DNA from 3 places in the Shinella sp. genome. Region 3 is predicted to be linked to each of the others. Evidence: riboswitches for the same ligand, from Rfam matches in the RefSeq annotation. Region 3 holds a riboswitch; each other region holds the start of a gene.
The links. Region 3 has a riboswitch for cobalamin ahead of nrdH (glutaredoxin-like protein NrdH). Riboswitches for the same ligand answer to the same signal wherever they lie in the genome.
Positions count from the first base shown of each region.

Region 1 (10,366 bases), on a different contig from region 3:
CACGTCTGCTCGACCGAGCCACGCGTGATCAATTCGATGACGGTGACGGTCAGGAGTGCAAGAAGCCCGGAAACGGCCAGCGAACGTAGTACGGCGAGCGCCTTGGCATGGCGCGCGAAAAAGCCTGCCTCGACGGCAAGGCCTTCTGTGCTATTGATCGCCACGGCTGTGGAATTGAACAGGGCCAAGGCCGTCTCCAGATTTCATAAAAGTTTTGTGTATCTGTCATACGGACGTCATCTTGAACAGGAGATGAACGATTTCTGCAACGTTCTCCCCGTGCTTTGGTTCCCTCTGTTGCACCGCCGCAATGGCCGGCGGAACTCCTGAAAACGAGGGTTTTGCGCCGAAGCCGACGCGAAACGGCATCACGGTTCATTCCCAAAGCGCTTGTGATGTTCTAAAGAGCTTCTCGACCGTTCGAGAGAGCGATAGCCGCACGCGGCAGCAGGATCGGACACCAGGGCATTTTCCGCTTTCCCTGAAACGCGAAAACGCTCTGTCCCTATGTTTTTTACAGTTCCGGACGCAAAAGCGCTGCACGTTTTTGTTGGAATTGTTCTGAAGGAAACGGGTCCGCAGACATGACTTCCCAGGCTGATAAGACGACGCTGCGCATCGCCGTCGCGCAATTGAACCCGACGGTTGGTGATGTCGTCGCCAATCTCGCCAAGGCGCGCGCCGCCCGAGAGGATGCCGCCCGGCAAGGCGCCGACCTTCTGCTTCTCACGGAACTCTTCATCTCCGGCTACCCGCCGGAAGATCTCGTGCTGAAGCCCGCTTTCCTGAACACCTGCCGTCGCGCCATCGACGATCTCGCTGCCGACACGGCAGACGGCGGCCCCGGCGTCATCATCGGCTTCCCGCGGCAGGACGAGACGGGCCGCTACAATGCCGTCGCCGTGCTCGATGGCGGCAAGGTGATCGCCGTGCGCGACAAGGTGGACCTGCCGAACTACGGCGAGTTCGACGAAAAGCGCGTCTTCGACCAGGGCGCCATGCCCGGACCGGTGAATTTCCGCGGCGTGCGCCTCGGCATTCCGATCTGCGAGGACATCTGGGGCGATCTCGGCGTCTGCGAGACGCTGGCGGAAAGCGGTGCGGAAATCCTGCTCTCGCCGAACGGTTCGCCCTACTATCGCGGCAAGGTCGACATCCGCCATCAGGTGGCGCTGAAGCAGGTCATCGAGACCGGCCTGCCGCTGCTCTATGCCAACCAGCTCGGCGGCCAGGATGAACTCGTCTTCGACGGCGCGAGCTTCGCCTTCAATACCGACAAGACGCTCGCTTTCCAGATGAGCCAGTTCGAGGAGACGATCGCGCTCACCACCTGGAAGAAGCATGGCGAGGGCTGGGTCTGCGACGGCGGGCCGATGTCGCGCATTCCGGAAAAGGAGGAGGCGGATTACCGCGCCTGCCTGCTCGGCTTCCGCGACTACGTCAACAAGAACGGTTTCAAGAATGTCGTGCTCGGCCTGTCCGGCGGCATCGATTCGGCGATCTGCGCGGCGATCGCCGTCGATGCGCTGGGCGAGGAGCGGGTGCGCTGCGTGATGCTGCCCTACCGCTATACCTCGAAGGACTCTTTCAAGGACGCGGCCGATTGCGCCAAGCTGCTTGGCTGCCGTTATGACATCGTGCCGATCGAGGCGCCGGTGACGGGCTTCCTCTCCGCGCTGTCGGAAACCTTCGAAGGCACGGAAGAGGGCATCACGGAGGAAAACCTGCAGAGCCGTACGCGCGGCACGATCCTCATGGCGATCTCCAACAAGTTCGGCTCGATGGTCGTCACCACCGGCAACAAGTCGGAAATGTCGGTCGGTTACGCCACGCTCTACGGCGACATGAACGGTGGCTTCAATCCCATCAAGGACCTCTACAAGATGCAGGTCTACGCGCTGTCGCGCTGGCGCAACGGGCATGTGCCGCCAGGTGCCCTCGGCCCGACGGGCGAGGTGATCCCCAACAATATCATCGACAAGGCGCCGTCTGCGGAACTGCGTCCCAACCAGACCGATCAGGATTCGCTGCCGCCCTATCCGGTGCTCGACGACATCCTCGAATGCCTGGTCGAACTGGAAATGAGCACGGAGGAAATCGTTGCGCGTGGCCATGATGCGGCAACCGTGCACCGCATCGAGCACCTGCTCTACATCGCCGAATACAAGCGCCGGCAATCGGCACCGGGCGTCAAAATCACCAAGAAGAATTTTGGCCGAGATCGACGCTACCCGATTACCAACCGGTTCCGGGATCGGGGATAGGCTATGCGCAGCTCCGTCGAGATCCACAACATCGTCACCGGCAAGACGCGTGTCGTGTGGCAGACGGAGCAACTGGTCGAGGCGCCGAATTTTTCGCGGGACGGCCGTTCCCTGATCATCAACGGGGATGGTTTGCTCTATCGGCTGCCGCTCGATGGCGGCAAGCCGGTGCGGATCGATACGGGCTTTGCGACCCTTTGCAACAACGACCACGGGCTTTCCCGGGATGGACGCCTGCTCGCCATCAGCGACAAGGTCGAGTTCGGTAAGTCGGCGATCTATGTGCTGCCGGCCGGGGGCGGAACGCCGCGGCTGGTGACGCAGAACCTGCCGTCCTATTGGCACAGCTGGTCGCCGGATGGCGAAACATTCGCCTATTGCGGCATCCGGGGCGATGTCTTCGACATCTACACCATTCCGGTCGCAGGCGGTGAGGAGCGGCGTCTGACCTTCGGCGAAGGCCGCAATGACGGGCCGGATTACTCTTCGGATGGAGAATGGATCTATTTCAACTCCAGCCGCACCGGCCGCATGCAGATCTGGCGCGTGCGCCCGGACGGCAGCGAGCCGACGCGCATCACCGACAGCCCCTATGGCGACTGGTTCCCGCATCCTTCGCCGGACGGCAGGAACCTGCTGGTGCTCTCCTATGATGGCGACGTTTTTGATCATCCGCGTGATCTCGACGTGCGCCTGCGCCTCATGGACATGGATGGCAGCAACGCACGGATTCTGTTCGAGCTTTTCGGTGGGCAGGGCACGATGAACGTGCCGAACTGGTCGCCGGACGGTACGGAATTCGCCTTCGTGCGCTACGCGCCGGTCGCCTGATTCCAATTTCGGGTGGGGGCACGTTAAGTTTTCGCTCACCAGCCCGTTTAAGCGAATTTTGCCGTCTGTCAGTTAGCCTCCTCTCAACAATGCCTGGAAAGGGCGGGGGAAGGCAGGGAAACGATGACGGGCAAGGCTGAAGTGGGCCGCACGATGCGGCGACGCGGTGTAGGTTGGGCGATCCGGGCGGCAGCCTTGGTGATCGTCCTGCTGTTTGGAGCCGCCAACTATCTCGTGCTGGACTATGCGATTGAGCGGGCCGACAGTTTCGTCGCCGAGACCGAGCGCACGCTGGTGCGCAATGAATTCAGCCACCAGATCGATCAGGTCGTGCAATACCAGAGCCAGCTCTCCTTCTGGGACAAGACGTTCAACGAACTGGCGGACGGCATGCCGGACGACACTTTCGTGCGCGATCAGATGCGGGACTGGATGTGGTCTGATTTTGGCTTTTCCTGGATGATCTTCACCTCGCCGGATGGCGAGAAAGTGCTCGGCGTACAGCGCGGCGAAAAGGTTTCCGAACGCAAGGCCCGTGAAAAGTTGCACTGGGTAAGCGATCTAACCCGTAAGGCGGAGCGCGCCTATCGCGAGGCGCTGTCGCCCGATCGCGGCGGCTGGCAGGTCGCCGGTGGCAAGGCGGACCCGGACCTGCTGACACCGGCGTTACCTGAAATCCACGTTTCCGGCATGCGCTTGATCGACCGGGTGATGAGCATCGTCGTGGTGCAGGCGGTTGTTCCCAAGACGCTTTACATTCCTGCAAGCCGGCTCGAGCCGACGCTGCTGATCACCGTAAAACCCGTCTCGCAGAAGATGCTTGCGAGTACCGAGCGGCGCCTCGGCCTACGCGATCTTGGTTTCACGCCGATCGTGACGCAGGAGCAGGGGCTCCTTATGACGCCGGTTGGCGGCGATGCCTACAACCCGATGGTCACCTCCTGGCGGCCCAACATGCCAGGGTCCTTCGTGTGGCGCTCGGCGTTGCCGCAGATCGCGTTGTTCGTGCTGGTCTTTGCCGGCGTTATGCTCTTCGTCACCTTGCGCTTTTCCGCGCTTGTCAGGGCGCTCCAGCGCAGCGAGACGAAGAACGCCTTCCTGGCGCGGCACGATCCGTTGACCGGGCTCAAGAACCGTAGCGGCTTTGACGAGGAAGTGTCGCGCGCCATCAGGAAGGGCGAAAACAGGCCCTTCACGATCCTCGCGCTCGACCTCGACCGGTTCAAGGCGGTCAACGACCGACATGGACATGCGGCGGGGGATGCGGTGCTCCAGGCGGTCGCTCGACGTTTCTCTGATCGTGTCGGCCAGTACGGTTGCGTCGCCCGTCTGGGGGGTGACGAATTTTCCGTTCTGCTGACGGGCGAGCATAGCCGCGAGCACCTCGTGGAGCTTGCCGCCAGTCTCGTGCTGGATACGCAGATCCCGATCGCCTATGACGGACAGCTTCTCCTGATCGGCGGTAGCGCCGGCATCGCCCAGTTCCCGCACCATGGCAAGACTGTGCACGACGTCATGGTCATGGCCGATGCCGCACTTTATGCAGCCAAGAACGGTGGCCGCAACCGTGCGGTCCATGCTGGAGATATCGACAGCGTGGAGATTGCGGATGTCGGCGAGGCCCGCGCCGCCTGACGCTTGCCGCATACGGGCAGGTCTGCGGCGCAGGAAGACTTGATCGCATCGCCAGGTCATGCGCATATCGTTCCCGTCAGGTGCCCGCTTTTGCGGGAGAATCGGGAATCCGGTGCGGGCTTGAAAAGCCCAGGCCCGGAACGTGCCCAACGCTATGACGGGGATGGCGCGCACCGTAAAAGCTTGAATCGATTCAGGCTTTTGCCACTGGTTGTTCAACCGGGAAGGCAGGTGCTTGCCGCGCGACCCGAAGTCAGAAGACCGGCCTGGCAAGATAGACCGAACCGCGTGGACGGCGGCAGGTTGTACGCATTGTTGGGGAGAAAACGATGCGAACAGAACCGTGGGACCCTCTGGTCCAGGCGGGCGCCTTTTCTTGCAAGGACAGGCAAGCCGTCTATCGTGCCATCGAAACGCGCCGCGACGTGCGCGACCAGTTCCTGCCCGATCCACTGCCGGACGATCTCGTCGGCCGTCTGCTGCATGCCGCGCACAGCGCGCCGTCCGTCGGCTTCATGCAGCCGTGGAATTTTCTCAAGGTGCGCAGCGAGACGACCCGGCGGCGGGTACATGCCGCATTTCAAAAAGCCAATGCCGAGGCGGCGGCGATGTTCGAAGGCGAGCGGCAGGGACAGTATCGCGCCCTGAAGCTCGAAGGCATTCTCAAGGCGCCGCTCTCGATTTGCGTGACCTGTGATCCGACGCGCGGCGGAACGGTGGTGCTGGGGCGCACCCACAATCCGCGCATGGATGTCTATTCCACGGTCTGCGCCGTGCAGAACCTCTGGCTCGCAGCGCGGGCGGAGGGGGTGGGCGTCGGCTGGGTCAGCATCTTTCACGATAGCGACGTCCGGGACATCCTCGGCATCCCAGAGCATATCGAGATCGTCGCCTGGCTTTGCGTCGGTTTTGTCGATCGACTCTATGCCGAGCCGGAGCTTGCGGTGAAGGGGTGGCGGCAGCGCCTGCCGCTGGAAGAACTGGTGTTCGAGGAGCGTTGGCCGGAAACCGGCGTCAGTTGACGCCAGCATCGGCCGGACGGCCGAGGTCGATGGCGGATTGGTTTGCCGGCAGGAAGACCGGGCCGACCGTGCGCACCTTGCTGGTCGCCGGATCGTAGTCGCGTTCCTCGATCGTCACCGGCGTCTTGATCGCTGTTTCCGCCTTTTTCGGCAGGGTGTCGATCCTGGTGATCGAGCCACCGTCGTCGCCGTTCGATGCCTGTGCGGGGTCGCCCTTCAGCGCCTTCTCGCGCTTGATCATCTCCTGGTAATAGGCCGAGAGATTGCAGCCGCAGGCGCCGGGCTTGGAAAGGTCACGCGTGCGGTAGGAGAAGGCGTTCTGCAGCTCGTAATAGGGACGGCCGGTGACCGTCGAGGTCATCTGGTCGGTTTCCTGCCCGTTCGTCATTGACTGGTAGAAGAGTTCGGTCTCCGTCTGCGGGCACATCATGCTGCAGACTTGCTGGTCACGCCGAAAATCGAGCGGCGTGGCGCCTGAGGAAATCGGGAAGAAGCCGCCGTCGCAGGTGCGCACGCAGACGGTGCGCAGGTTGCCGTGGCCAGTGCTGCCGCCAAGCGAGCGCAATTCCAGCCGCCCGCTGCCATCCGGCATGGTGCCGAGCGGCAGGCTGTGTGTTTCATCGGGCGTGCGCAGCGTTTCGGTCGCCGCGACGGGCATCACTTTTGCTTCGTCGTTGCAGCCGTTCGTCTCAAACGAGGCGAGCAGACGTTTGCGCTTGCCGTCGTTGGACGTGCCACCGGAGAATTCGCGGCGCTTCCTGTCGAGAATCTGGAGATTGCGCTCCATCTTGCCGATGACCGATTCCAGCGTGTCGCACGCCTCTGCGTTCGGTCCACCGACGACGATGATGCTGCCGCCAGAGCAGCCGAGGCGGCGCTGGTCGCCCTTGGCCTTGCGAAGCTGGATGTTCTGGCGCGCGATGGCGCCGGCATATTTGCGGGCGCTCGACGTATCGACCAACACGCGTGGCAGGTTGGCAAGCTCGGCCTGGATGCGCTCGCACACGTTCGCGGCCGCCGTGCCGCCGAAGAATAACAACGGCAGGCCGGTAGCAACGGCAAAAAGAAGACTGGCGCGTCTTTTCAAGTCGTCGATCCCATGAATGTGCGTTTGAGCGGCAATCCCACCGCATATGCAGGCCTTATCATAGGCTACCGGGGGGGAAGCGCAACGCGCTCCCGCATTTGTGATTAACGCGCAAGGGAAACATGATTTTAAAACTCAGCTTCTAGGCCGGGCCGCGTAATTGATCTCCCCCGAGGCTTGGTGTAGCACTCTCGGCACATACAACAGCCGGTTTGCGCGTTTCTCGCGCAGTCGCCCTCAAGGCGCGAAGCCGGCCCCTTGCAGGCAGGTGCACATGCGGATTTCGTCAGTTTTGCTCAGTCCTCTCTACGCGCTTCAGGTCGCGTCCGGCGCCAAATCCTTTGCCGACAACCCCATCATCGGCAGCAAATGGCTGAACAGGAAGGGCCTGCACGAAAAGCGCGTCTCGCTCGCCATGCGCATGGCCGCCTGGCGCCGGACCAAGCTGGAAACAACGGTCGCGTCGGAATATCGCCGGCAATATGCCGAGAACGGCTTCGTGAAGATCGAGAACTTCCTGTCCCCCGAGGATTTCGCCGCGGCCACCCGCGAACTCGCCGAGCGTGATTTCGAGCGCTACGACATGAAGCAGGGCGCCACGGTGACCCGCCGCGCGATCATCGACGACAGCGATCTGGAAAGCCTGCCGGGCTTCAAGGCGGCGCGCAATGACCCGCGGCTCACCAATCTGCTGCGCTATGTGTCCTCCCATGCTGGCCAGCCGCTGCTCGTCGTCCAGGTGGTGATGGCCCTGCCGTCGGTCATAGCCAAGGGCTCCACCGATCCGCAGACCGCCCTGCACAGCGATACGTTCCAGCCGACGGCCAAGGCCTGGCTCTTCCTGCGCGACGTCAACGAGGAGGACGGCCCCTTTGCCTACGTGCCTGGCTCGCACGAGATGACGCCGCAGCGCACCGCCTGGGAGCGTCGCATCAGCGAAAATCCCGATGCTATCGAAAACATCTATTCCGCCCGTGGCTCGCTGCGCATCATGCCCGATGAGCTTGGAGCGCTCGGCTATGGCCAGCCGGTCAAGATGACCGTCAAGGCCAATACGCTGATCGTCGCCGACACGCATGGTTTTCATGCGCGCAGCCCGAGCTACAAGACGACGACGCGCATCGAGATCTATGGCTCGCTGCGCCGCAATCCCTTCCTGCCGTTCACCGGCCTGCACCTCGCGTCGCTACCGTTCATCGCCTCCGGCATGAACCGGCTGATCATTTCGGCGATGGGCCTGCGCGGCAAGCTCGGGCTCAAGGGATCGCCCTGGCATCCCGCCGGCAATGGCAAGGCGGACGAGTGGTCGAAGCGGCTGGATCAGCCGCCGGCGGCCTGAGCCTTTCGAACTGCCGAACCGGCCTCGGGCTTGCAAGCCGGTCGGTTCGGCCCTAAATCTCCGGCATCGTCAATGCTGACCGGCTGGTGCACCATGGAATTCAACCCGAACACAAATCGACTTCGTTTTGTTCTCGGGGATTACCATGCCTGCTTCCATCACACTTTCCAAAATCACGTGGTCCACGCCTGACGGCCACATCCTCCTTTCCAATCTCGACCTGAGCTTCGGTGCCGAGCGCGCCGGCCTTGTCGGCCGCAATGGCGCCGGCAAGACGACGTTGCTGAAGCTCGTGACCGGCGATCTTGCGCCACAGGCCGGCACCGTCACGGTGGACGGCACGCTCGGCCTGTTGCGCCAGAGCGTGCAGGTTGCGGCGGATGAGACGGTCGCAAGCCTCTTCGGCATCGTCGAGGCCCTCGATCTGCTTGACCGTGCAGAGCGCGGCGAGGCGGACGCCGATGCCCTTGCCGATGCGGACTGGACGCTGGAGACGCGGCTTGCCGCAGCTCTTGCCCGTGTCGGTCTGTCTGCCGAACCGGGCACGCGGTTGACGGCGCTTTCCGGCGGGCAGCGCACACGCGCGGCGCTTGCGGCCCTCATCTTCAGCGAACCGGATTTCCTGCTGCTCGACGAGCCGACCAACAATCTCGACCGGGAAGGGCGCCGGGCGGTCATCGACCTGCTTGCGAGTTGGCGGGCAGGCGCGATCGTCGTCAGCCACGACAGGGAGCTGCTCGAAACGATGGACGCCATCGTCGAACTGACAACGCTAGGCGCCGCGCGCTATGGCGGCAACTGGAGCGCCTATCGCGCCCGCAAGGCGCTGGAGCTTTCGGCCGCGCACCGCGACCTCGCTGGTGCCGAAAAACAGGCCACGGAGGTGGCGCGGAACATGCAGGCCATCGCCGAGCGCAAGGCGCGCAAGGACAGCGCCGGACGCCGGAAGAAGGCGCGGGGCGATATTCCCCGCATCATGCTGGGCGCCATGAAGGAGCGCAGCGAGTTGACGAGCGGAGCCAATGCCCGCCTTGCCGAAAGCCGGCAGGGGCAGGCCGCCGAGGCGGTGACGGCGGCGCGCGAGCGCATCGAAATCCTCCAGCCGCTGACCGTTGCCGTTCCGTCGACCCATCTGGCCACTGGCAAGACGGTGTTGAAGATCGAGAATGTCACGGTCGGGTATGCGCCAGATCAGCCGGTGCTGCGCGATCTTTCCCTGGTGATCACCGGGCCCGAGCGGATCGCGGTGACGGGGTCGAGCGGTTCCGGGAAGACGACGCTGCTTGCCCTCGTCACCGGCCAGTTGCAGCCCTGGCAGGGGAGCGTGCGGGGCTTTACCGACGTCGCCATGCTTGATCAGAGTGTGAGCCTGCTCGATCCATCGCTGTCGATCCGCGACAATTTCCGGCAGCTCAATCCCGGCGCGGATGAAAATACCTGCCGCGCGGCACTGGCGCGTTTCATGTTCCGCGCAGATGCCGCCTTGCAGATTGTCGGCAGTCTCAGCGGCGGGCAATTGCTGCGCGCGGGCCTCGCCTGTGTGCTTGGCGGTGGCACACCGCCGGCGCTGCTGATCCTCGATGAGCCGACGAACCATCTGGACATCGATTCGATCGAAGCGGTGGAGGCGGGGCTGCGCGCCTATGACGGCGCGCTCCTTGTCGTCAGTCACGATGAGCCGTTTCTGGCGGCGATCGGCATCACGCGTCGGGTGGAGCTCGTGGCTGCATGAGCGGAAGGCCGGGCTTTGGCCCGGCCTTCCGCGATCAACTGCGGCCGAAACGCTCGATCACCTCGGCGAGCGGGATATGGCCTTTGAAAGCGCCAGAGCCAGCTGGCGTTTCACCGGCTTCCAGCGCCGTAGCGAAGTTGACCGCCGGGTTTGCTTCCAACAAGCGACGAACCTTTTCGATGCGCGGCCAGCGGCTTGCCGGTGCCACCTCGTGATAGTCTAGCCAGCGGGCGACGCCGATGAGCACCCCGTCCGCCAGCGTGGGATGCTCGCCCACGAGGTAGGGTGTGTCGCCGAGCATGGCCTCCAGCTTGTCGTGCCGCTCGATGACGCCTTTACGTCCATATGTCTGCAGCGACTGCTGCAGCACAGGGTCCGGCGTCTCCATCTCCAGCGCCGACCAGAGCGGGCTGAAGGCACCGGTAAAGCCGGTGTTGAGGTAGGCCATCAGCTGGA
Region 1 covers NZ_JBQVPI010000001.1:891,884-902,249, forward strand. The annotation lists gene ACT6VE_RS04205 (LTA synthase family protein) at 1-182, opposite strand, end outside; gene ACT6VE_RS04210 (NAD+ synthase) at 585-2,264, shown strand; gene ACT6VE_RS04215 (TolB family protein) at 2,268-3,095, shown strand; gene ACT6VE_RS04220 (diguanylate cyclase domain-containing protein) at 3,219-4,730, shown strand; cobalamin riboswitch at 4,792-5,014, shown strand; gene bluB (5,6-dimethylbenzimidazole synthase) at 5,060-5,752, shown strand; gene ACT6VE_RS04230 (DUF2865 domain-containing protein) at 5,745-6,839, opposite strand; gene ACT6VE_RS04235 (phytanoyl-CoA dioxygenase family protein) at 7,114-8,178, shown strand; gene ACT6VE_RS04240 (ABC-F family ATP-binding cassette domain-containing protein) at 8,324-9,910, shown strand; gene ACT6VE_RS04245 (glutathione S-transferase family protein) at 9,945-10,366, opposite strand, start outside.
Region 1: another riboswitch for cobalamin. It lies ahead of bluB (5,6-dimethylbenzimidazole synthase); the one in region 3 lies ahead of nrdH (glutaredoxin-like protein NrdH).

Region 2 (10,366 bases), on a different contig from region 3:
TGACGATATGGTCCGGGCGGTTTTCGCGCTCCAGCAGCTTCGTCATGGTCGGGATGAAATCATCGGCGACGGTGCAGCAGATGCAGCCATTGGTGAGTTCGATGATGTCGTCCTCGGTGCAGGCTTCCGCGCCGCAGCCCTTCAGCACGTCGCCATCGACGCCGAGATCGCCGAACTCGTTGATGATCAGCGCGATGCGTTTTCCGCCGGCATTCTGCAGCAGGTTGCGGATCAGCGTCGTCTTGCCGGCACCAAGGAAGCCGGTGATGACGGTGGCGGGGATTTTCTGTTGCAGCATAGGCTCAACCCTTCATTTTCAGCGGCAGTCCGGCCGCAACGAAATAAACATTTGGCACGAGGGCGGCGACCAGCTGGTGCAGCCGCCCGGCATGGTCGCGGAAGTCACGCGCCATGCGGTTTTCCGGTACGATGCCGAGACCGACCTCATTCGACACGAAGACCAGTTGACCCGGCGCCGCCGCGATGGCCTCGATGAGGCCGGCAAATTCGGCGGCGATGTCGCGTTCCTCCAGCATCAGGTTGGTGACCCAAAGCGTCAGGCAATCGATGAGCACCGCCCGATCCTCACGCGCCACATCTTTTATGCGCGCGGCGAGTGCAAGCGGCTCTTCGTGGGTTTCCCACCCCTTTCCGCGATCTTCCCGGTGTCTGGCGATGCGCTCCCGCATCTCATCATCCCAGGCGCGGCCGGTGGCGATATAGTGACGCGAAAGGCCGGTCTCGGCGACCAGCCTTTCGGCAAAAGCGGATTTTCCGGAACGCGCACCGCCCAGAACCAGGACGGCCCCGGGCGATTTTTGCGTCATATCAGGCAGCCTTGGCGACTTTCTCGTTGGCAAAGCCCAACGCGAGACCGAGCACGATCCAGAAGAACAGCGTCGTGGCGAGTGCCGCAACCGCGAACTCGGCACCGAGAACAGCCGGAACGTTGCTGGAAATGTCGCTCGGCTGCGGCGCGCCGTAGACCTGCGGCGCCGCGATAAGCACGATACCGGCGATCTTGGCGACGATGCCCTGCTTCAGGAACAGGAGATAGAGCCCCCCGGCCGAGAGCAGGACGGTCGCAATCCACCAGGTCTGGCGCTGACCGAGATCCGCGGCCGGGAAACCCGGAAGTTCCGGCGGCAGGCCAATGGCGGGCAGCATATGCACCGCAAGCCAGCCGGCGGCACCCCAAAGCGCACCATTCGCAACGGTGATCGGGTGTCCTGAAACCAGGCTGAAGCCCGCCAGCAGAAGCGCAAAACCGGTGCCGGTGACGAGGTTGGCCAAAAGTGTGCCGGAGAAACGGCTCATGCCGAACATGATGCCGCCTTCCTCGTGCTCCTCGCCCTCATGGGCATAGGCGACGGAAACCGGCGACAGGTACGACGCGACGTCCAGAATGGCAGCGCCGAGCGAGGAATGCTCCTGCGTCGTGGCGGCACCACCCGTGGTGGGTGTCGTGCCGTCGGTTGCCGGTGCGGTTTCTTCGGCGCCGCCTTCGAATTCTTCTGCGTGAAGAATGAGCGGCACGACTCGCGCCTCCTGGGCGGCTGTCATCAGCACGCCAGAGAACAGCCCGGCCACCAGGGCGGCCAGGAGATAACGAACGATCATGTCAAAAACTCCTTAGTGGCAGGGAAAGCCGTAGGAGTGACGGGTGTCGTGCGCCGTATCGTGCAGCACGGCCGAATTGGCCAGGCCGGCGCTGAAAACGAGGAAGGCACCGAGCAGCAATGCGAAAACGCCCGCGACAAGGCGGTCGTTTGCGGAAAGGGTAACAGTAGACGTAGCGGAAACAGCCATGACAACCTCCGTGCAGGCGTTGGGGAAGCCCCTCCCCAGGTCGGGCGATATGCCCTCATCGGCTGGCAGGTCTCCTGGCTCGTGGCGTCCGGCGTTTTCACGCCTGCGGATCGCTCTCACCTTCCCGGGTATCAGCATCACGAAAGGTGGACGATTCGTAGAAAAAGAGGCGTCCGAGCCTTTGCTTATCGCAATGCCACCCAGTGGCTTTTCCGGTTGGTTTTCTCGGTGTGGCGCGAAGCACGATTGCCTCATTCCACACAAATCCCTCCCACCGGATGAACGTTCCTCGCCACTCTACAGTCGCGGGGTCGGCCGTGATTGCAGCGCCCTAATTGGGTCCACCGCGTCACATTCCCATTTACTCCCCGATCCGTTTCCGGATCCGGGAACCATCCAATACTGCGGATGATTATGCTTCCCGTCCCGTGAAGTCAATCGACCGGCAGCGGCATCACCTGTGCTGAAACCGCCGTCCGGTCGTCGCAAACTCAATAGCCGGGGATGATCACCATGCCACCGCCATTGTTGTAATAGCCGTCGTCGCCATTATAGCGCTCATAGTAGCCATCGACCGGGCCTTCCAGCACGTCATAGTCCTGCTGATACTGACGCTGCTGATATTGGCGCTGCTGGCGCTGGCGATTCTGACGAGCCTGAGCATATTGCGCGGCCTGCCGGAGTTCACGAAACTGCGCACGCGACAGGTAGCCGTCAGCGCGATAGCCGGACGTGCCCTGCCATGACGCGATCGCCGAGCGGGTACGCGGACCGAACACGCCGTCCGCGCCATAGGTATTGAAGCCCAGAACGCTCAACCAGCGCTGCGCCTGCACACGGGTCGAGCGCTCCATATAGGCTTCGCGCGAATCGATGACCGGCTCCTCGACAATCTTGCGCTCGGTTTCCGTGGTCGCCGTCTCCTGCTTCGGCTTGGTTTCCTGTGTTTCCTGGCGCGCGGCATCGGCAAGCGTCGAAAGCCGTTCGCGGGCATCCGCGAGGAACCGGCCATTCGGATATGCCCTGAGATAGTCGCGGAAAGCATCTGCCGAACCGTCGAGCACGGCTTTCCGGAAGGTTTCCTCCTCGCGCTTCGCCGCATCGGCCTGTTCCACGGCGAGGCCCCGGTCCTTCGTCTCGGCACCCTGCGCTTCATTTTTGCGGGCCGCAGCTACGGCGTCTTCAGCCTCAACCTGCTTCTTTGCGGCCGCAGCCTCTTCGGCGCGTTTTTCCGCCTCGTCGGCAAGGCGGGCTGCTTCGGTGGCCTTCGCCTCGGCATCCGCCGCAGCCTTGGCGGCTTCGGCCTTCAGTTTCTCCACTTCGGCCGCCTTCTCTTCCGCAAGCTTGCGGGCAGCAGCGGCCTCTTCTTCGATCCGCGCCTTTTCGGCAGCAGCCACCTTCTCAACCTCGACACGCTTGGCATCGGCCTCGCGACGGGCGGCGGCCTCCTCTTCGGCACGCGCCTTTTCCGCAGCGGCAGCCTCTTCGGCTTTCGCACGCGCAGCCTCAGCCTTCAGCCGGGCAGCCTCTTCCGTCTTGGCCTTGTCAGCCGCAGCCTCCGCCTCTGCCTTCAGACGCTCGGCCTCGGCAGACTTTTCATCGGCGAGTTTGCGGGCGGCGGCTTCCCTCTCATCCGCTTCGGCCTTCAGGCGGGCAGCCTCTTCGGCGCGTGCCTTCTCAGCAGCGGCAGCCTCCACCCGTGCCTTCTCCTCCGCAGCCGCCTTTTCCTCGGCGAGCTGGCGGGCAACGGCTTCTTCTTCCGCCTTCTTCGCCTCAGCTTCCGCCTGCAAGCGCGCTGCTTCCGCCTCGGCCTTGGCCTTTTCCGCCTCGGCGACCTTGCGCGCTTCCTCTTCGGCCTGCTTCGCTTCGGCCTCGGCCTTCAGGCGTGCCGCTTCCGCATCAGCCTTTGCTTTCTCCGCTTCGGCGACCTTACGCGCTTCCTCTTCGGCCTGTTTCGCTTCAGCCTCGGCCTTCAGGCGTGCCGCTTCCGCATCGGCTTTCGCCTTCTCCGCTTCGGCAACCTTGCGGGCTTCCTCTTCGGCCTGCTTCGCCTCGGCCTCCGCCTTCAGGCGTGCTGCTTCCGCATCGGCTTTCGCCTTTTCCGCTTCGGCGACCTTCCGGGCTTCCTCTTCGGCCTGCTTCGCCTCGGCCTCGGCCTTCAGGCGTGCCGCTTCCGCATCGACCTTGGCCTTTTCCGCTTCCGCAGCTTTCTGGGCATCCTCTTCAGCCTTTTTGGCGTCGGCGGCTGCACGTTCGGCTTCCTCGGCCTTCGCCTTTTCGGCAGCCGCAGCCTCGTCCGCCTTCGCCTTGGCACCGGCCTGCTCGGAGCTCCCGGTTACCGGCTTGGCCTTGGTGCTGGCCTGCAATTCGGCAATGCGCAGGCGCGCCATCGAGGCGAAGGTGCCGTTCGGATATGTCTTCAGGTAGCCTTCGTACTGCGTGACGTCGCTGCCGCCGGAAACCTTCTGCCAGAGGGCGAATTCCTCCTCCCAGCGTTTTCCCGCACTCGTCGCTTCCTTGCCCGTCGTCTGGGCAAAGGCGACCACCGGCAGGCCGCAAAGCGACAGCCCGACGAGGCTTGCAAGGCCGCATCTCACCAGAACGGATCGTGCGAGAGGTCCAGAACCCATATGTCTCACCCTTTCGGAGCGCGCAAAGGCTTAAAGCCCGATGACCGGGCGGATTTCCGTCACTCCTCGCACCGAATTCTGGCGCAACTTTGGTGCGGCAGACCGGTGGCGAAGGAACCCGATGGCTGTACGTTTCAGAAGGGCAGTTTAATCAGCGACGCCCAAAAGGCCATCGAGCCAGACCGGATCGAGAACAGCCTCCAGTTCCGCCGCGACACCATCCAGCGCCTCGTCGACGCTCTTTCGATAATCGAAACCGCCGCCCTCGATGCCGAAATCGGCAAGCAGCTTTGCCCGGTAGGCGTCACTGGACAGAAGGCCGTGCAGGTAGGTGCCCATCACCCGGCCATCGGCCGAAACGGCACCATCAGCACGCCCGTCGATGCTGACGGAGGGACGCATCGTATCCGGCCCCGTGGTCTTGCCGAGATGAATTTCGTAGCCATCCAACGGCACATCATATTGCAGGGAGTGCGCCGTGCTGTTGCGCACGGTCTTTTCCGGCGCCATCTCCGTTTCGACCGCGAGCAGGCCAAGGCCTTCAACCTCCCGCTCGTTCCCCTCGATGCCGAGCGGGTCCGTGACGCGGTGGCCCAGCATCTGATAGCCGCCGCAAATGCCGATGACGCGGCCGCCGCGGCGCATATGCTGGGCGAGATCCTTGTCCCAGCCCGCTGCCCGGAAATCGCGCAGATCCGCGATGGTGGATTTCGATCCCGGCAGGACGACCAAACCGGCATCGTTTGGAATGCGCTCCCCGGGGCGCACGAAGACAAGGTCCACCTGCGGCTCGGCCTCGAGCGGATCCAGATCATCGAAATTGGCGATGCGCGGCAGGACAGGCACCGCCACTTTCAGCGCGCCCTCGCCCCCCTTGGCAAGCCGCTCCAGCACGACGGAATCTTCCGCCGGCAGGCGCGCCGCCTGTTTCAGCCAGGGCACGACACCGAAACATGGCCAGCCGGTAAAGCGGCCAATCTCCGTGATCCCGCTGTCGAACAGCGAGACGTCACCGCGAAACTTGTTGATGATGTAGCCGGTGACCATGCGGCAGTCTTCGTCCGGCAGGATGGCATGGGTGCCGACGAGCGAGGCAATCACGCCGCCACGATCGATGTCGCCAACGAGCACGACGGGCACGTCGGCGCGCGTCGCAAACCCCATATTGGCGATGTCCCCTGCGCGGAGATTGATTTCCGCCGGCGAGCCCGCGCCCTCGACGACGACGAGATCGGCACCCGCCGAGATCGTCTCGAAACTTTCCAGCACGGCGCTCATCAGCTTGGGTTTCAGTGCCTGGTAGTCCCGCCCCTTCGCCTGCCCGAACACCTTGCCCTGCACGATAATCTGGCTACCGACATCGGATTGCGGCTTCAGCAGCACGGGATTCATGTGCACGGAGGATGGCACACGGGCGGCGAGCGATTGCAGCCACTGCGCCCGGCCGATTTCGCCGCCATCGGCCGAGACGGCAGCGTTGTTCGACATGTTCTGCGGCTTGAAGGGACGGACCTTCAATCCGCGATTTGCGGCGATACGGCAGAGCCCTGCCACCAATACCGTTTTTCCGACATCCGAGCCGGTGCCCTGGAGCATGATCGTTCTTGTCATGTGCCCCAACTAGCATTCCCGGTTGCCGCCGAAAAGCCCTGATTTACCGCAATTCCGCCCCAATCTGACGCTGCCGGCAGGTGCATTTTCGCAACAGCGCGCCATGCAATGCAGGCATGGCAGATTTGCTATTCATTTTGCGACATTCTGCGCCGTGAACGATCGTGACTTTCCCCTCGGGCACGCCTATATCCACCTCATCAAACAGCCGGGGCATGTGGCTTCGGGTTTCAAGGACAAAGACAATGCTGTTCATCTTCAGCAAGCCGAACTTCGTACAGATCGCCTGGAACGGCGTAGCCCCGCAGAACCAGTCCCGCGTGCGCAACGTCGTCATGGACGCGCCGCTCGGCCCGCTGGGCTTCATCCGTACGCGCTCCGTCGGCTGACTTTCGAGCGCGACGTCAGGTCCGCTCGCATGCAGCGTCGCCTCTCTCCGGGAGGCGGCGTTTTTTATTGCTGTTCCATGGGCCTGAAACGGCGAAAGCCGTGCATCCCTTTCGGTGATACACGGCTTGCCAAAATACGCATGGCGGTTTCCGACAATACACATCGGAACCCAGGCACTCCGGTACGCAATACCTTTCCGGAGCGGGCGGCGGTGTCCCCCGCCGTGACAAAACCAATAGCGGCACATCCTTACCGGACCGTTATCGGGACCTTAAACAAAGATGAATCGCGATTTTTTTTGAAAAATTTCAGAAAAAACTTTTGGCGGCAAAAGCGGCGCATTCAAAACAGGATGTGTCCGCTTTCAGCGACCATCCCCTCTCCTCGCTCAACCGGCCGCACGGACATTTGCCCTCAAGCGAGCAAACGCCCAAAATTTCCACCGTATGGTTGCCGGGTTTCCAGCATTTCGCCCGTCCATCGAAGGGCCACTTGCCGCCTATTGCCGCGCAGGAGGTTGATTTCTCAATGAGAACCCGTAGGCTGCTTCCTGTGACGCACGAAGACACATCGCCGGTGACAGGGTTCCGCCGGCGGATCAGAAAAAGGCTCGGCGTCGTTGCAGCAGGGGGATTGGCTCGCCTCACCTGGCATCGAATCCTCATGGCTGCCGTAAACTTTCGGGCAGACGGGACAACGCAGTAACCTGCGCTGCCTTCCGGGTTGATCGCTGCATCTAAGACTGGGAGGTCTTAATCCATGAAGAAGCTCCTTGCTTCCACTATCCTCGCTGCCGGCCTTTATGGCTTTGCCGGTTCTGCCCAGGCGGCAGACTGCGGTGAAGTCTCGATTGCCGAAATGAACTGGGCCTCTGCCGGCGTTGCCGCGTATGTCGACAAACTCATCCTCGAAAACGGCTATGGCTGCACCGTCACGCTGGTGACCGGCGACACCATGCCGACCTTCACCTCCATGAACGAAAAGGGCGAGCCGGACGTCGCGCCCGAAATGTGGGTGAACGCCGTGCGCACGCCGCTTGACGCGGCCATTGGCGAAGGCCGCCTGATCCAGCTCGCCCCCCTCCTCTCGGAAGGCGGCGTCGAAGGCTGGTGGGTTCCAAAATTCTTCGCCGACGCACATCCGGACATCAAGACAGTGCAGGATGCACTGAAACATCCGGACCTCTTCCCCGCACCGGAAGACGCCTCCAAGGGCGCTGTGCACAATTGCCCGTCGGGCTGGAACTGCCAGGTCTCGACCGCCAACCTCTACAAGGCGCTCAAGGCCGACGACATGAACTTCACGCTCGTCGACACGGGATCGGCCGCGGGCCTCGATGGCTCGATCGCCAACGCCTTCGAGAAGAAGGCCGGCTGGCTCGGCTACTACTGGGCACCGACCGCCATCCTCGGCAAGTACGAGATGACGCGCCTGTCCTTCGGCGTCGAGCACAACAAGGCCGACTGGGATGCCTGCACCGCCGTGCCGGACTGCCCGGATCCGAAGGTCAACTCCTATCCGACCTCGGACGTCTTCACCGTCGTGACCAAGTCTTTCTCCGAAAAGGCCGGCGTCGCCATGGACTACATGAAGACCCGCCAGTGGGACAACGGCACGGTCGGCAAGGTTCTCGCCTGGATGACCGACAACCAGGGCACCAACGAGGACGCAGCAAAGTACTTCCTGGAAAACTATCCGGACATGTGGACCAAGTGGGTCGCCCCGGATGTCGCAGAGAAGGTCAAGGCCGCCCTCTGACACACCGATCGCCGGCAGCCTTCCCCGGCTGCCGGCCCTTATGGCGACCTCATACAAAGCACGCAGGCACAGGCCTGACGCGCATCAAGAAACGGCAGAGGTCGCAAACAGCACAGTATCAAGCAGCAGTTCGTGCGAATACGGGCTGCAAGCCGGGAACCAGAACAAGAATATCCCTGTGCGCGCCGTTCCGTTCGCAATTGCAAACTCGTTTCATTGCGATGCGGAACAATAACTTCCGGTAGAAAGAGGGGAAAAGGATGGCAGGCATATGCGAATTGTTGCCAGGCTTTCTATGCAAGTTTCCGGCCTTCAGTGACGCCAGCGTCCGCGGCGCACGAAAAGTCATCGACGATGGTTTCAAGGGCCTCGTCAGAGAGTATGTGAACATTATCGATGCAATGGTGCAGCCATTGCAGTGGTTCCTGAACTATCTCGAGCGGCTGTTCGTCAGTTCACCTTGGCCGATCATCCTGATCATCATGGTGGCGATCGTCTACTACGGCAGCCGCAACATCAAGATCACCATCGGCACTGCGCTCTCCATGTTCGCCATCGGCCTTCTGGGCCTGTGGACCGACACGATGGTGACGCTGGCCATGGTGACGGTCTGTACCATGATCGCGATCATCGTCGGCATCCCGATTGGCATTGTGATGGCACGCTCTGATCGCGTCCAGGGCATCATCAACCCGATCCTCGACGTGATGCAGACGATGCCGAGCTTCGTCTATCTCATCCCCGTCGTCATGATCTTCGGTATCGGCAAGGTGCCGGGGCTTATCGCAGTCGTCATCTACGCCGTGCCGCCGATGATCCGCCTCACCAATCTCGGTATCCGGCTCGTCGACAAGGAAGTGCTGGAAGCAGCCGACGCCTTCGGTTCCTCCGGCTGGCAGAAGCTCAAGAACGTGCAGATGCCGTTGGCGCTGCCCACCATCATGGCCGGTATCAACCAGACCATCATGATGTCACTCGCCATGGTCGTCGTCGCCTCGATGGTCGGCGTCGGTGGTCTCGGCAAAAACGTGCTGCAGGCCATCAACAACCAGTTCTTCACGGTCGGGTTCCTTAACGGGTTCGCGCTCGTGGCCATCGCCATCATTTTCGACCGTACAAGCCAGGCCTACGGCAGACGGCTGCAGAAGCATTCGGAGGTAATTCATGGTTAGTCATGCAATCGAGGTCCGCAATCTCTACAAGATCTTCGGACCCCGCGGCGGCGACTATGTCGATGCAGTCAAGAAGGGCCTCGGCAAGGCGGAGCTGAACGAGAAATACGGCCACGTTCTCGGCCTTCGCGATATCAACATCTCGATGCCAGCCGGCGGCATCATGGTGGTGATGGGCCTCTCCGGTTCAGGCAAATCGACGCTGATCCGCCATATCAACCGGCTGATCGACCCGACTGCGGGCGAAGTGCTCTATGACGGCGTCGACGTCTGCAAGATGAACGAGAACGACCTGCGGGAATTCCGCCGCCACAAGACGGCGATGGTGTTTCAGAAATTCGCGCTGCTGCCGCACCGCACGGTTCTGGAAAACACCGTCTACGGCCTGGAAATCCAGGGCGTTGGCCAAGAAGATCGGGAAAAGCGCGCAAGGCAGTGGATCGCCCGCGTCGGCCTTTCCGGCTTCGAGAACCACTATCCGAACCAGCTTTCGGGCGGCATGCAGCAGCGCGTCGGCCTCGCCCGGGCGCTGACCAACGATGCCGACATCCTGCTGATGGACGAAGCCTATTCGGCGCTCGATCCGCTGATCCGCGTCGACATGCAGACCGTGCTTCTCGATCTCCAGAAGGAACTCAAGAAGACCGTCGTCTTCATCACGCACGATCTCGACGAGGCGCTCCGCCTCGGCGACAAGATCGCCATCCTGCGCGACGGCATGGTCGTGCAGCAGGGCACCGGCCAGGAAATCGTGCTGAACCCGGCGGACGAATACATCACGGCCTTCGTCAAGGAAGTGAACCGCGGCCGCGTCGTCAATGTCGAGACGATCATGGCGCCGCTCTCCGGCAATCCGGAAGGCATGCCGATCGTCAAGGGCACCGTGCTGGAAGTGGCCGCTCGCGCCATGACCTCGGTGAACCAGACGCTCGCCCATGTCGTGGACGAGACGGGCAAGCCGGTCGGCGCGATCAGCTTGAGCGCCATCATCTCCAG
Region 2 covers NZ_JBQVPI010000001.1:741,281-751,646, reverse strand. The annotation lists gene cobW (cobalamin biosynthesis protein CobW) at 1-298, opposite strand, end outside; gene cobU (bifunctional adenosylcobinamide kinase/adenosylcobinamide-phosphate guanylyltransferase) at 303-827, opposite strand; gene ACT6VE_RS03495 (CbtA family protein) at 829-1,620, opposite strand; gene ACT6VE_RS03490 (CbtB domain-containing protein) at 1,633-1,809, opposite strand; cobalamin riboswitch at 1,857-2,221, opposite strand; gene ACT6VE_RS03485 (peptidoglycan-binding domain-containing protein) at 2,301-4,439, opposite strand; gene ACT6VE_RS03480 (cobyric acid synthase) at 4,587-6,050, opposite strand; gene ACT6VE_RS03475 (hypothetical protein) at 6,094-6,306, opposite strand; gene ACT6VE_RS03470 (hypothetical protein) at 6,296-6,439, shown strand; gene ACT6VE_RS03465 (ABC transporter substrate-binding protein) at 7,200-8,198, shown strand; gene ACT6VE_RS03460 (ABC transporter permease) at 8,459-9,370, shown strand; gene ACT6VE_RS03455 (quaternary amine ABC transporter ATP-binding protein) at 9,363-10,366, shown strand, end outside.
Region 2: another riboswitch for cobalamin. It lies ahead of ACT6VE_RS03490 (CbtB domain-containing protein); the one in region 3 lies ahead of nrdH (glutaredoxin-like protein NrdH).

Region 3 (10,366 bases):
TCAAGCCGTACAAGACGGTTCTTGAGCAATGGTCTGCCAATCACGCCTTTTGACGAACCAAAAACATAAGGTAGCCCAACATGAAAAAACTGTTGCCCACGTCAACCGCCGGTAGCTTGCCCAAACCCTCGTGGCTTGCAGAACCTGAAAAGCTCTGGTCGCCCTGGAAGCTGCAAGGCGAGGAGTTGCTCACGGGCAAGCAGGATGCGCTGCGGCTTGCGCTGGACGATCAGCAGCAGGCGGGCATTGATATCGTCAGTGATGGTGAGCAGACCCGCCAGCATTTCGTCACAACCTTTATCGAGAACCTCGACGGGGTCGACTTTGAAAAGCGTGAAACGGTCAGGATCCGCGATCGCTACGATGCGAGCGTGCCGACGGTCGTGGGTGCCGTGTCTCGCCAGAAGCCGGTATTCGTCGAAGATGCCAAATTCCTACGTCAACAGACCAAGCAGCCGATCAAATGGGCTCTGCCGGGTCCGATGACCATGATCGATACGCTTTTCGACGGCCACTATAAAAGCCGGGAAAAGCTGGCCTGGGAGTTCGCCAAAATCCTCAATCAGGAGGCCCGGGAACTGGAGGCCGCCGGCGTCGACATAATTCAGTTCGACGAGCCCGCCTTCAACGTCTTCTTCGACGAGGTGAATGATTGGGGCGTCGCGACCTTGGAAAAGGCAATCGAAGGCCTCAACTGCCAAACCGCGGTCCATATTTGCTACGGATACGGCATCAAGGCCAACACGGATTGGAAGAAGACCCTGGGGTCCGAGTGGCGGCAATATGAGGAGACGCTCCCCAAATTGCAGAAATCCAGCATCGGTATGATCTCGCTGGAATGCCATAACTCTCACGTCCCAATGGATCTTATCGAACTTGTTCGGGGCAAAAAGGTGATGGTGGGGGCCATCGACGTAGCATCCGACATCATTGAAACCCCAGAGGAGGTCGCCGCTACCCTTCGAAAAGCACTCCAGTTTGTCGATGGCGAGAACCTTTGCCCTTGCACCAATTGCGGCATGGCGCCTCTCTCGCGCCGGGTAGCGCGGGGCAAGCTGAATGCTCTGAGCGCGGGCGCAGAAATCGTCCGAAAAGAGCTCACGGCTTAGTGCCGGCTGGGTATCCAGAGGCCGGCATGACTATGGTGGATCACCGCTTCGACCCTGTCGACAAGGCGACGTTTCGCGACGGCATGTCGCGCCTCGGCTCGGCGGTCAACGTCGTCACCACCATATCTAGCGGCACGCGTTACGGCTTTACGGCCTCGGCGGTCTGCAGCGTTAGCGACACACCGCCGACACTTCTCGTCTGTATCAATCGTGCGAGCTCCTGTTTTCATGCCTTCGAAAACGCGGCGCACTTTTGCGTCAATACATTGATGCCGGGCCACGAGTGCATCTCCGACCATTTCGGCGGGAAAACGTCGACGGAAGACCGTTTTTCCGTCGGCGATTGGGAAGTCGGGCTCACAGGTGTACCTGTCCTGGCCAACGCTTCGGTCAGCTTTGAATGCGGCCGCATCAGCAGCGTTGACGAAGCGACCCATCACGTATTCTTCGGCCGCGTCATCGATATCCGTCAGAACGATCAACGGGCGACGCTGCTCTATTGCATGCCTACCTCCATGCCTAGACCACACGAGGGCTCAGTCTCGAGGACCGGAGATAGGCTTGCAGTCTACACTGGGCCGCCAGTGAGCCTTCATACGAAGGCTAAATTGGTGCCTATTGTGCAGGGTCGGACCACCGAGTTCCGATAAGAGGCTAGGGTTACAGGGCCTGACCGAATGTGGAGGGACTACCGCGCTACCCAATCCCCAGCCTTTTCTTGGCTCAACACTCATAGTCGTTGACGAAAAGTTCTCCTCATCTACTATATATAGTGTTCGAGGTTCTTCCGATTCGCGTCGGAAGCTAAGACGGGAATACGGTGCGCCAGGTCCAAGATGGGCCAGGCAATGCCGGAGCTGCCCCCGCAACTGTGAGCGACGAGCATCCGCTCGGTAACCACTGAGGCCCCAAAGCCTCGGGAAGGTGAGATGGATGTGATGACCCGCAAGCCAGGAGACCTGCCTCAAACGAAAACGTCCACGGGCGGGGTGTCCGGAAGGTCGCGTAATGGTGCGGGATGTCTCCGCGCCTGCGCTTCCCCGAACAGTCCGCATGAACCACTTCGGGGTGAAGTCCTATGAGTTCGAGTTTTTATCCATGTCGACGCGAGTGACGGGCGCTTAAGCGCGACCGGCGGCTTTCTTTTGCTGCTTTCAAACCAGTTTTTGCCCGGATATCGGCGGATGTCCGAATGCTTTCGCACGCCTATTCCATACGAGGGGACGACCATGACCATCACCGTTTACAGCAAGCCCGCCTGCGTTCAATGCACTGCTACCACCCGGGCGCTCGACCGCCAGGGCATCGACTACACGATCGTCGACGTTTCAGCTGATGCCGAAGCTTACGAACTGGTGCAGGGCCTCGGCTATCGTCAGGTACCGGTGGTGATCGCGGGTGAGCAGCATTGGGCCGGTTTCCGTCCGGACATGATTAGCGGTCTGTCTGCTGCTGCCTGATTTGAGGGGCCTGAACGTGATGGGTGGTCTCGTCTATTTTTCCACCAAGTCGGAAAACACCCGCCGTTTTGTCGGCAAGCTGGGCCTCGAGGCCCGGCGCATCCCGATCAATAGCGATGAGCTTCTCGACGCCGATGCCCCTTACGTTCTGATCGTCCCGACCTATGGCGGCGGCGAGCAAAAAGGCGCGGTTCCGAAACAGGTGATCCGCTTTTTGAATAACGCGGACAACCGGAAGAACATCCGCGGCGTGATCGCCGCCGGAAACACCAATTTCGGCGCAGCCTTTTGCAGCGCCGGCAATATCATATCCGCCAAGTGCCAGGTGCCTTTTCTCTACAAGTTCGAGCTTCTGGGCACGCAGGAAGATGTCGATCAGGTCAAACACGGATTGGAACGATTTTGGACGCGACAAGCAATTCTGTAATGCGGGATGCAAGCGAGGCTCCGCTCGAGGCCGTGGCCCATTCGGGCGGCAAGGCCGTGATCAAAGGTCCAGACGCCGCACTCGATTACCATGCATTGAACGCCATGCTGAACCTCTATGACGAGGACGGCAAGATCCAGCTCGACCGGGATCGGCAGGCGGCCAAGCAGTATTTTCTGCAGCACGTCAACCAGAACACCGTGTTCTTCCATAACCTGCGGGAGAAACTCGATTACCTTGTCACCGAAGGTTATTACGAACGGGAGGTTCTGGACCAATATTCTTTCAATTTCGTCCGCGACCTGTTCGATTACGCCTATGACAAGAAGTTCCGCTTCCCGACCTTCCTTGGTGCATTCAAATATTACACCAGCTACACGCTGAAGACGTTCGACGGAAAGCGTTATCTTGAGCGCTACGAAGACCGCATCTGCATGGTCGCGCTGACGCTTGCGCGCGGCAATGAACAGCATGCCCGCAACATGGTCGACGAGATCATCGCCGGCCGTTTTCAGCCGGCCACGCCGACCTTCCTCAATGCCGGCAAGAAGCAGCGCGGGGAGCTCGTGTCGTGCTTTCTACTGCGCATCGAGGACAATATGGAATCGATCGCCCGCGGGATAAATTCGGCGCTGCAGCTTTCCAAGCGCGGCGGCGGCGTTGCCTTGTCACTGACCAATCTTCGCGAGGCGGGCGCGCCGATCAAGCAGATCGAAAACCAGTCCTCCGGCGTCATCCCGGTGATGAAGCTTCTAGAAGACAGTTTTTCCTATGCCAACCAGCTCGGCGCGCGTCAGGGCGCAGGTGCGGTTTATCTCAACGCTCATCACCCGGACATCATGCGCTTCCTCGATACCAAGCGCGAAAATGCCGACGAAAAGATCCGCATCAAAACACTGTCGCTGGGCGTCGTCGTGCCGGACATCACCTTCGAACTCGCCAAGAACAACGAGGATATGTATCTGTTCTCGCCCTATGACGTGGAGCGCGTCTATGGCGTCGCCTTCAGCGAGATTTCCGTTACGGAAAAATACGAGGAGATGGTCGCCGACAGTAGGATCAAGAAGAAGAAGATCAAGGCACGCGAGTTCTTCCAGGTGATCGCCGAAATCCAATTCGAAAGCGGCTACCCTTATATCATGTTCGAGGATACGGTGAACCGCGCCAATCCGATCGCCGGGCGCATCACCATGAGCAATCTCTGCTCGGAAATCCTGCAGGTCAGCGACGCCAGCACTTACACGGCCGATCTGTCCTACGATCACATGGGCAAGGATATTTCCTGCAATCTCGGTTCGCTCAATATTGCCAACGCAATGGATTCAGACGATTTCGGCAGGACGATCGAGACATCGATCCGGGCACTCACGGCGGTTTCCGAGATGAGCAATATCACCTCCGTGCCTTCGGTTGCCAAGGGCAACGAAGACAGCCATGCGATTGGCCTCGGCCAGATGAACTTGCACGGTTATCTCGCCCGCGAGCGCATCTTCTACGGTTCGGACGAAGGCGTCGACTTCACCAACATGTATTTCTACACCGTGACCTATCACGCCATCCGCGCCTCGAACCGGCTGGCGGTCGAGAAGGGTAACAGCTTCAAGGGTTTCGAGAACTCGAAATATGCTTCAGGTGACTACTTCGACAAATACACCGAACAAGAATGGATGCCCGCGACCGAGCGCGTCACCGAACTGTTCGAGAAAGCCGGCATCCACATCCCGACCCAGCAAGACTGGTCAAACCTGAAAGCTGCCGTCATGCAAGGCGGGCTTTATAACCAGAACCTGCAGGCCGTGCCGCCGACAGGCTCGATCTCCTACATCAACCACTCGACCTCCTCGATCCACCCGATCGTCTCGAAGATCGAGATCCGCAAGGAGGGCAAGATCGGCCGCGTCTATTACCCGGCCGCCTTCATGACCAACGACAATCTCGACTACTATCAGGACGCCTACGAGATCGGCCCGGAAAAGATCATCGACACCTACGCGGCGGCCACCCAGCACGTCGATCAGGGACTATCGCTGACGCTGTTCTTCCGCGATACGGCGACGACCCGCGATATCAACCGGGCGCAGATCTATGCCTGGAAGAAGGGCATCAAGACCATCTATTACATCCGCCTTCGCCAGATGGCGCTGACCGGCACGGAAGTGCAGGGCTGCGTATCCTGCGCACTCTAACGCCGGTGAGCCACATGAATATTCAAGTGAAAACTAAAAGCCAGGAACCCGCAGCCGCCATCCGCGCCATCAACTGGAACCGCATCGACGACGACAAGGATCTCGAGGTCTGGAACCGTCTGACCAGCAATTTCTGGCTGCCGGAAAAGGTGCCGCTGTCCAACGATATTCCGTCTTGGGCGGCGTTGAAAGCCAACGAGCAGCAATTGACCATCCGGGTCTTTACCGGCCTTACCTTGCTCGACACCATCCAGAACGGTGTTGGCGCGGTGCGGCTGATGGAGGATGCGGTCACCCAGCATGAGGAGGCCGTGCTGTCCAACGTCTCGTTCATGGAGGCTGTGCACGCGCGTTCCTATTCCTCCATCTTCTCAACGCTTTGCTCGACGTCGGATGTCGATGATGCCTATCGTTGGTCGGAGGAAAACGAATTCCTGCAGCGCAAGTCGGCGCTGATCATGGAGCAGTATGATAGCGGCGATCCGCTGAAGAAGAAAATCGCTTCGGTCTTCCTCGAAAGCTTCCTGTTCTATTCCGGCTTCTATCTCCCGATGTACTGGTCCAGCCGGGCAAGGCTCACCAACACCGCCGATCTCATTCGCCTGATCATCCGCGACGAAGCGGTGCATGGCTACTATATCGGCTACAAGTTTCAGCGCGCCGTCGAGCTTCTGCCGGAGGCAAAGCGACAGGAGATCAAGGATTTCGCCTTCGATCTGCTGCTCGAACTCTACGACAATGAAACGACGTACACCGAAGCCTTGTATGATGATGTCGGGTTGACGGAGGACGTCAAGAAATTCCTGCACTACAATGCCAACAAGGCGTTGATGAACCTTGGTTATGAAGCCTTGTTTCCGGCCGAGGCCTGCAAGGTCAACCCGGCAATCCTGTCCGCGCTCTCACCCAATGCCGATGAGAACCACGACTTCTTTTCTGGCTCGGGATCATCCTATGTCATCGGCAAGGCGGTGGCGACGGAAGACGAGGACTGGGACTTTTAAGTCTCTGACCTCGCTGGCAGTTCTCGTGAGATCGAATTAGAAATTAGCGGGGTTGAGGGTTCGACTCCGCTCAAGGCGACGATTTCTTGTTGGCTTGTCGGGTGTTGTGCGGCTGGGTAGGTGACTTGTCTCATCTGCCCCAGCGCCGAAGCACCCATTTGCGGACCTCGCCGAACCAAAGGACGCTGCTGCCGATGGCCACGCAGACGAGCCACTGTTCAAGCGGCAGGGGGACTGTCCCGAACGCCACGTTGAGCGGTCCGAAATTGACGACCGCAATCTGGAGTAGCACTGACAGTCCAATGGCTGCCCACAGCCACCGATTCGTAAACAGATGGCGGAAAGCACTGGTCGTCTCAGAACGTGCGTTGAAGCAATTGAATAGCTGGGCAAGAACCAGGACAGTGAACCCGGCAGTTCGAGCCTGATCAAGGCTCTGCGAACCTTCAATCAGCCCACCCGGCAGGTAAAGATCGATGGTGAGAAGCGTGGCTAGCGCCATTACGAGGCCGATTGCGATCACTCCTCGCCACATGCGCGCGTCGATGGCGCGCTCGTTCACCTTGCGAGGCGGACGCCCCATCACATCGTCGGTTTCCGGGTCGATGCCCATCGCAAGCGCGGGGCCGGAATCAGTGACCAGATTGATCCAAAGGATCTGGGTGGCCAGCAACGGCAGCACCAACTCGCCGCCAACGTCACCCAACCCGATCATGCCAGCTCCGACGACGCCCAAGAACACGGTCAGAACCTCGCCCATGTTGGACGACAGCAGATAGCGGAGGAACTTGCGGATATTGTCGAAGATGGCGCGCCCTTCGCGCACCGCCTCGACGATGGTAGCGAAATTGTCGTCGGCCAGTATCATCTTGGCCGCCTCCTTGGTGACCTCCGTGCCGGTGATCCCCATGGCAACGCCGATGTCCGCGGCCTTTAGCGCCGGAGCGTCGTTGACGCCATCGCCAGTCATGGCGACTACGTTGCCGTCTGCCTGAAGCGCATCGACGATGCGCAGCTTGTGGACGGGCGCCACACGGGCATAGACCGAGGTGGCCCGTACCGCAGCCGCGAAACCCGCATCGTCCATGGCGTCCAGTTCGGCTCCGGTCAGTGCCTTTGTTCCGTTCTCTACAATGCCCAACAGAGCGGCGATGCGCGCCGCAGTGCGTGGATGGTCGCCGGTGATCATCATAACCCGGATGCCGGCGCGGCGAGCCTGCGCTATCGCGACCGCCGCTTCCTCGCGCGGCGGGTCGATGATGCCAACAGTGCCGACGAAAATCAGGTCGTGCTCCAGCGTTTCGCTGGATTGCGGGTCTTCATCTGCTTCCAGCGGCCGATAGGCGACCGCCAAAGTGCGCAGCGCCTCGTCCGACAGACGCTCGACATCGGCGTGCGCACGGGCACGCTGTGTCTCGTCGAACGGGGCCACGTCCATGCCAATTCGGATGCGATTGCAGTGCTGCATCAACACGTCGGGCGCGCCCTTAGAGATGAGGATACGTTCGCCGCCATGCTCGTGGTCGAGCTCGATGGTCGACATCATCTTTCGGTCGGAACTGAACGGAATCTCACCGATGCGTTCGAAGCGTCGCTGGCGTCGGTCCTCCACTCCGAGCTTGCGCTCCGCCACAAGAAACGCGGCTTCGGTTGGATCGCCCTGAATCTCCCAGGCTCCGTCTTCAGTCTGCCGCAAGGCAGCATTGCCAGCCAGGCTGCCTCCGCTCAGAACGACGATCTGCTCGGCGCGAAGCGCTCCTTCGGGCGCTTCGCCGCCCTCGATCTCCAGGCGGCCTAGCGGCGCATAACCAACGCCCGTAACGCGGCTGCCGCCCGACGCCGTCATGATCCGCTCGATCGTCATCTCGGAGCGCGTCAGCGTGCCGGTCTTGTCAGAGCAGATGACGGAGGCCGAGCCGAGGGTCTCCACCGACGAGAGTGTCTTGACCACGGCGTTGCGTTTGGCCATGCGCTGGACGCCCAGCGCCAACACGAGAGACAGAATGGCCGGAAGACCTTCCGGAACCGCCGCGACTGCCAGCGATACTCCCAGCAACAGCACGGTAATGACGTCGGACGGGCTTTTTATGTCAGATACCAGCAGCACCGTGGCGACCACGATGACGGCGATGACGACGACGGCAATGCCCAGCATGCGTCCGATCAGCGCCACCTCCTTCTGAAGCGGTGTCTGCTGCTCCACGGTTGCGTCGAGCATGGTGGCAATAGCGCCCATCTCGGTCTGCATGCCGGTAGCGGTGATGACGGCGCGACCGGTCCCCTGAACGACCGCAGTGCCCTTGAAAACCATGCAGCGCCGCTCGGCGAGCGGGGCCTGGCTATTTAGAGCGGCGGCGTCTTTCAAAACGGCCTCGCTTTCGCCGGTGAGCGATGCTTCCTGCACACGAAGGCTCGCCGAGAGCAGAAGCCGACCATCGGCGCCAACGGCGTCGCCTTCTTCAAGCAGCAGGATGTCGCCCGGGACCAGCTCGGCGCTCGGGATGCGCCTTCGCTCCCCGTCGCGCAGCACTGAAGAAGTCACAGCCGTCATCCGCGCCAGCGCTGCGACGGCGTTCGCGGCCCTTGCTTCCTGCACGAAACCGAGAACGGCATTGGCCATCACGACCATGGCGATGACTAGCGCGTCCACGGGCAACCCCTCGCGGCCCTCGATGGACCACGCCAAAAGGGCTACAATGATCGCGCCGAGCAGCAGATAAACGAGCGGGTCCCGAAATTGTCCAAGTACGCGTCGCCAGGCGGGCATCGGCGATACCGCCCGTAGTTCATTGAGGCCAAATTCAGTCCGGAGCCTCGCCGCCTCCGACCTGCTCAGGCCGCTCTCGGCATCGCTGCCCAACTCTCGCGCTACAGCTTCGCCTGACAGTAGCGAATAATCATCGAGTGAATAAGACCGACTTTGTTCGTTCAAAAGCTTATCCTTGCCCTGCCGGCTTAACTCACGCCCTGCGCGGTGGTCACTGTAGCCAACAAAGTTGTCTAAGGCTCCTCATTCCTCGCGTAGATTGAACACGGCAGTTTCATTCAGGTGTGCTATGGGTTTGCTTCCAGCCGGACGGTCACCATCACCCCCTGTGACGACGCGAAGTCAGCGGCCGTGACCATGTCAGGTTGGTGATGGGGAAACCCCAGCGACACTGCTGAGCCGAACTGGTTTGAAAGGCGCGTTGTGAAAATACTTGTGTTGAACTGCGGCAGCTCCAGCCTGAAAATCGGCGTGTTCGAGATTGCAGACAAGGCGACCGAAATATTCAAAGCGACTTACGAGAAATTTGAGGCCGGGAGCTGTTCCTACAAGATTACCAAGGATGGTGCGACAGAAACCGGGCAAGCGCCAATGGGCGACATTGCCGGCGCCCTAGGTGCCCTTCCGCAAATTCTTGATGGTCACGGAGTTACAGAACTGCAGGCGGTCGGCCACCGGATCGTCCACGGGGGTGAAAACTTCAAAACGACAGCAGTGCTTGACGAAACGACGGTTGCGGCGATCGAGGCGCTGACGCCATTGGCGCCGCTACACAATCCCGCAAATCTGCTGGCTGTGCGCATTGCGAAAGAAGTCTGGCCGAACCTGCCCCAGGTCGCGGTCTTCGACACGGCGTTTCATGCCACCAATCCGCCGCGTGCAACGACTTACGCCGTGCCGAAGGCTTGGCGCGATGCTGGTTTGCGGCGCTTTGGGTTTCATGGCACGTCGCACAAGTATGTGGCTATGCGCGCCGCGGAGGAGATTGGCGAACCGCTGCGTGATCTCCAGATCGTCAGCGTACACCTTGGTAACGGTGCCAGTGTCTGTGCGGTCAACCGCGGGGAGAGCATAGACACGTCGATGGGCATGACACCGCTTGAGGGACTGGTAATGGGAACGCGCTCCGGCGACGTCGACCCGGGCCTGTTCGGCTTTCTGTCACGGCAACTTGGCCTTTCCATAGCGGAGATAGAGGACGCTCTTTATTCTCAGAGCGGGCTGATCGGACTAACAGGCTCATCCGACATGCGCGATGTCGAAGAGCGGGCCGGAAAAGGTGACACGGATGCCCAGCTTGCCATCGAACTGTTTGCCTATCGTGCCCGGAAATACATTGGCGCCTATGCGGCGGCGATGGGTGGCCTCGATGCGGTCGTTTTTACCGGAGGCATCGGCGAAAACTCCCCGTCC
Region 3 covers NZ_JBQVPI010000011.1:176,082-186,447, reverse strand. The annotation lists gene ACT6VE_RS20510 (DUF1852 domain-containing protein) at 1-53, shown strand, start outside; gene ACT6VE_RS20505 (methionine synthase) at 81-1,109, shown strand; gene ACT6VE_RS20500 (flavin reductase) at 1,136-1,759, shown strand; cobalamin riboswitch at 1,872-2,090, shown strand; gene nrdH (glutaredoxin-like protein NrdH) at 2,339-2,569, shown strand; gene nrdI (class Ib ribonucleoside-diphosphate reductase assembly flavoprotein NrdI) at 2,589-2,996, shown strand; gene nrdE (class 1b ribonucleoside-diphosphate reductase subunit alpha) at 2,996-5,182, shown strand; gene nrdF (class 1b ribonucleoside-diphosphate reductase subunit beta) at 5,197-6,186, shown strand; gene ACT6VE_RS20475 (cation-translocating P-type ATPase) at 6,317-9,118, opposite strand; gene ACT6VE_RS20470 (acetate/propionate family kinase) at 9,377-10,366, shown strand, end outside.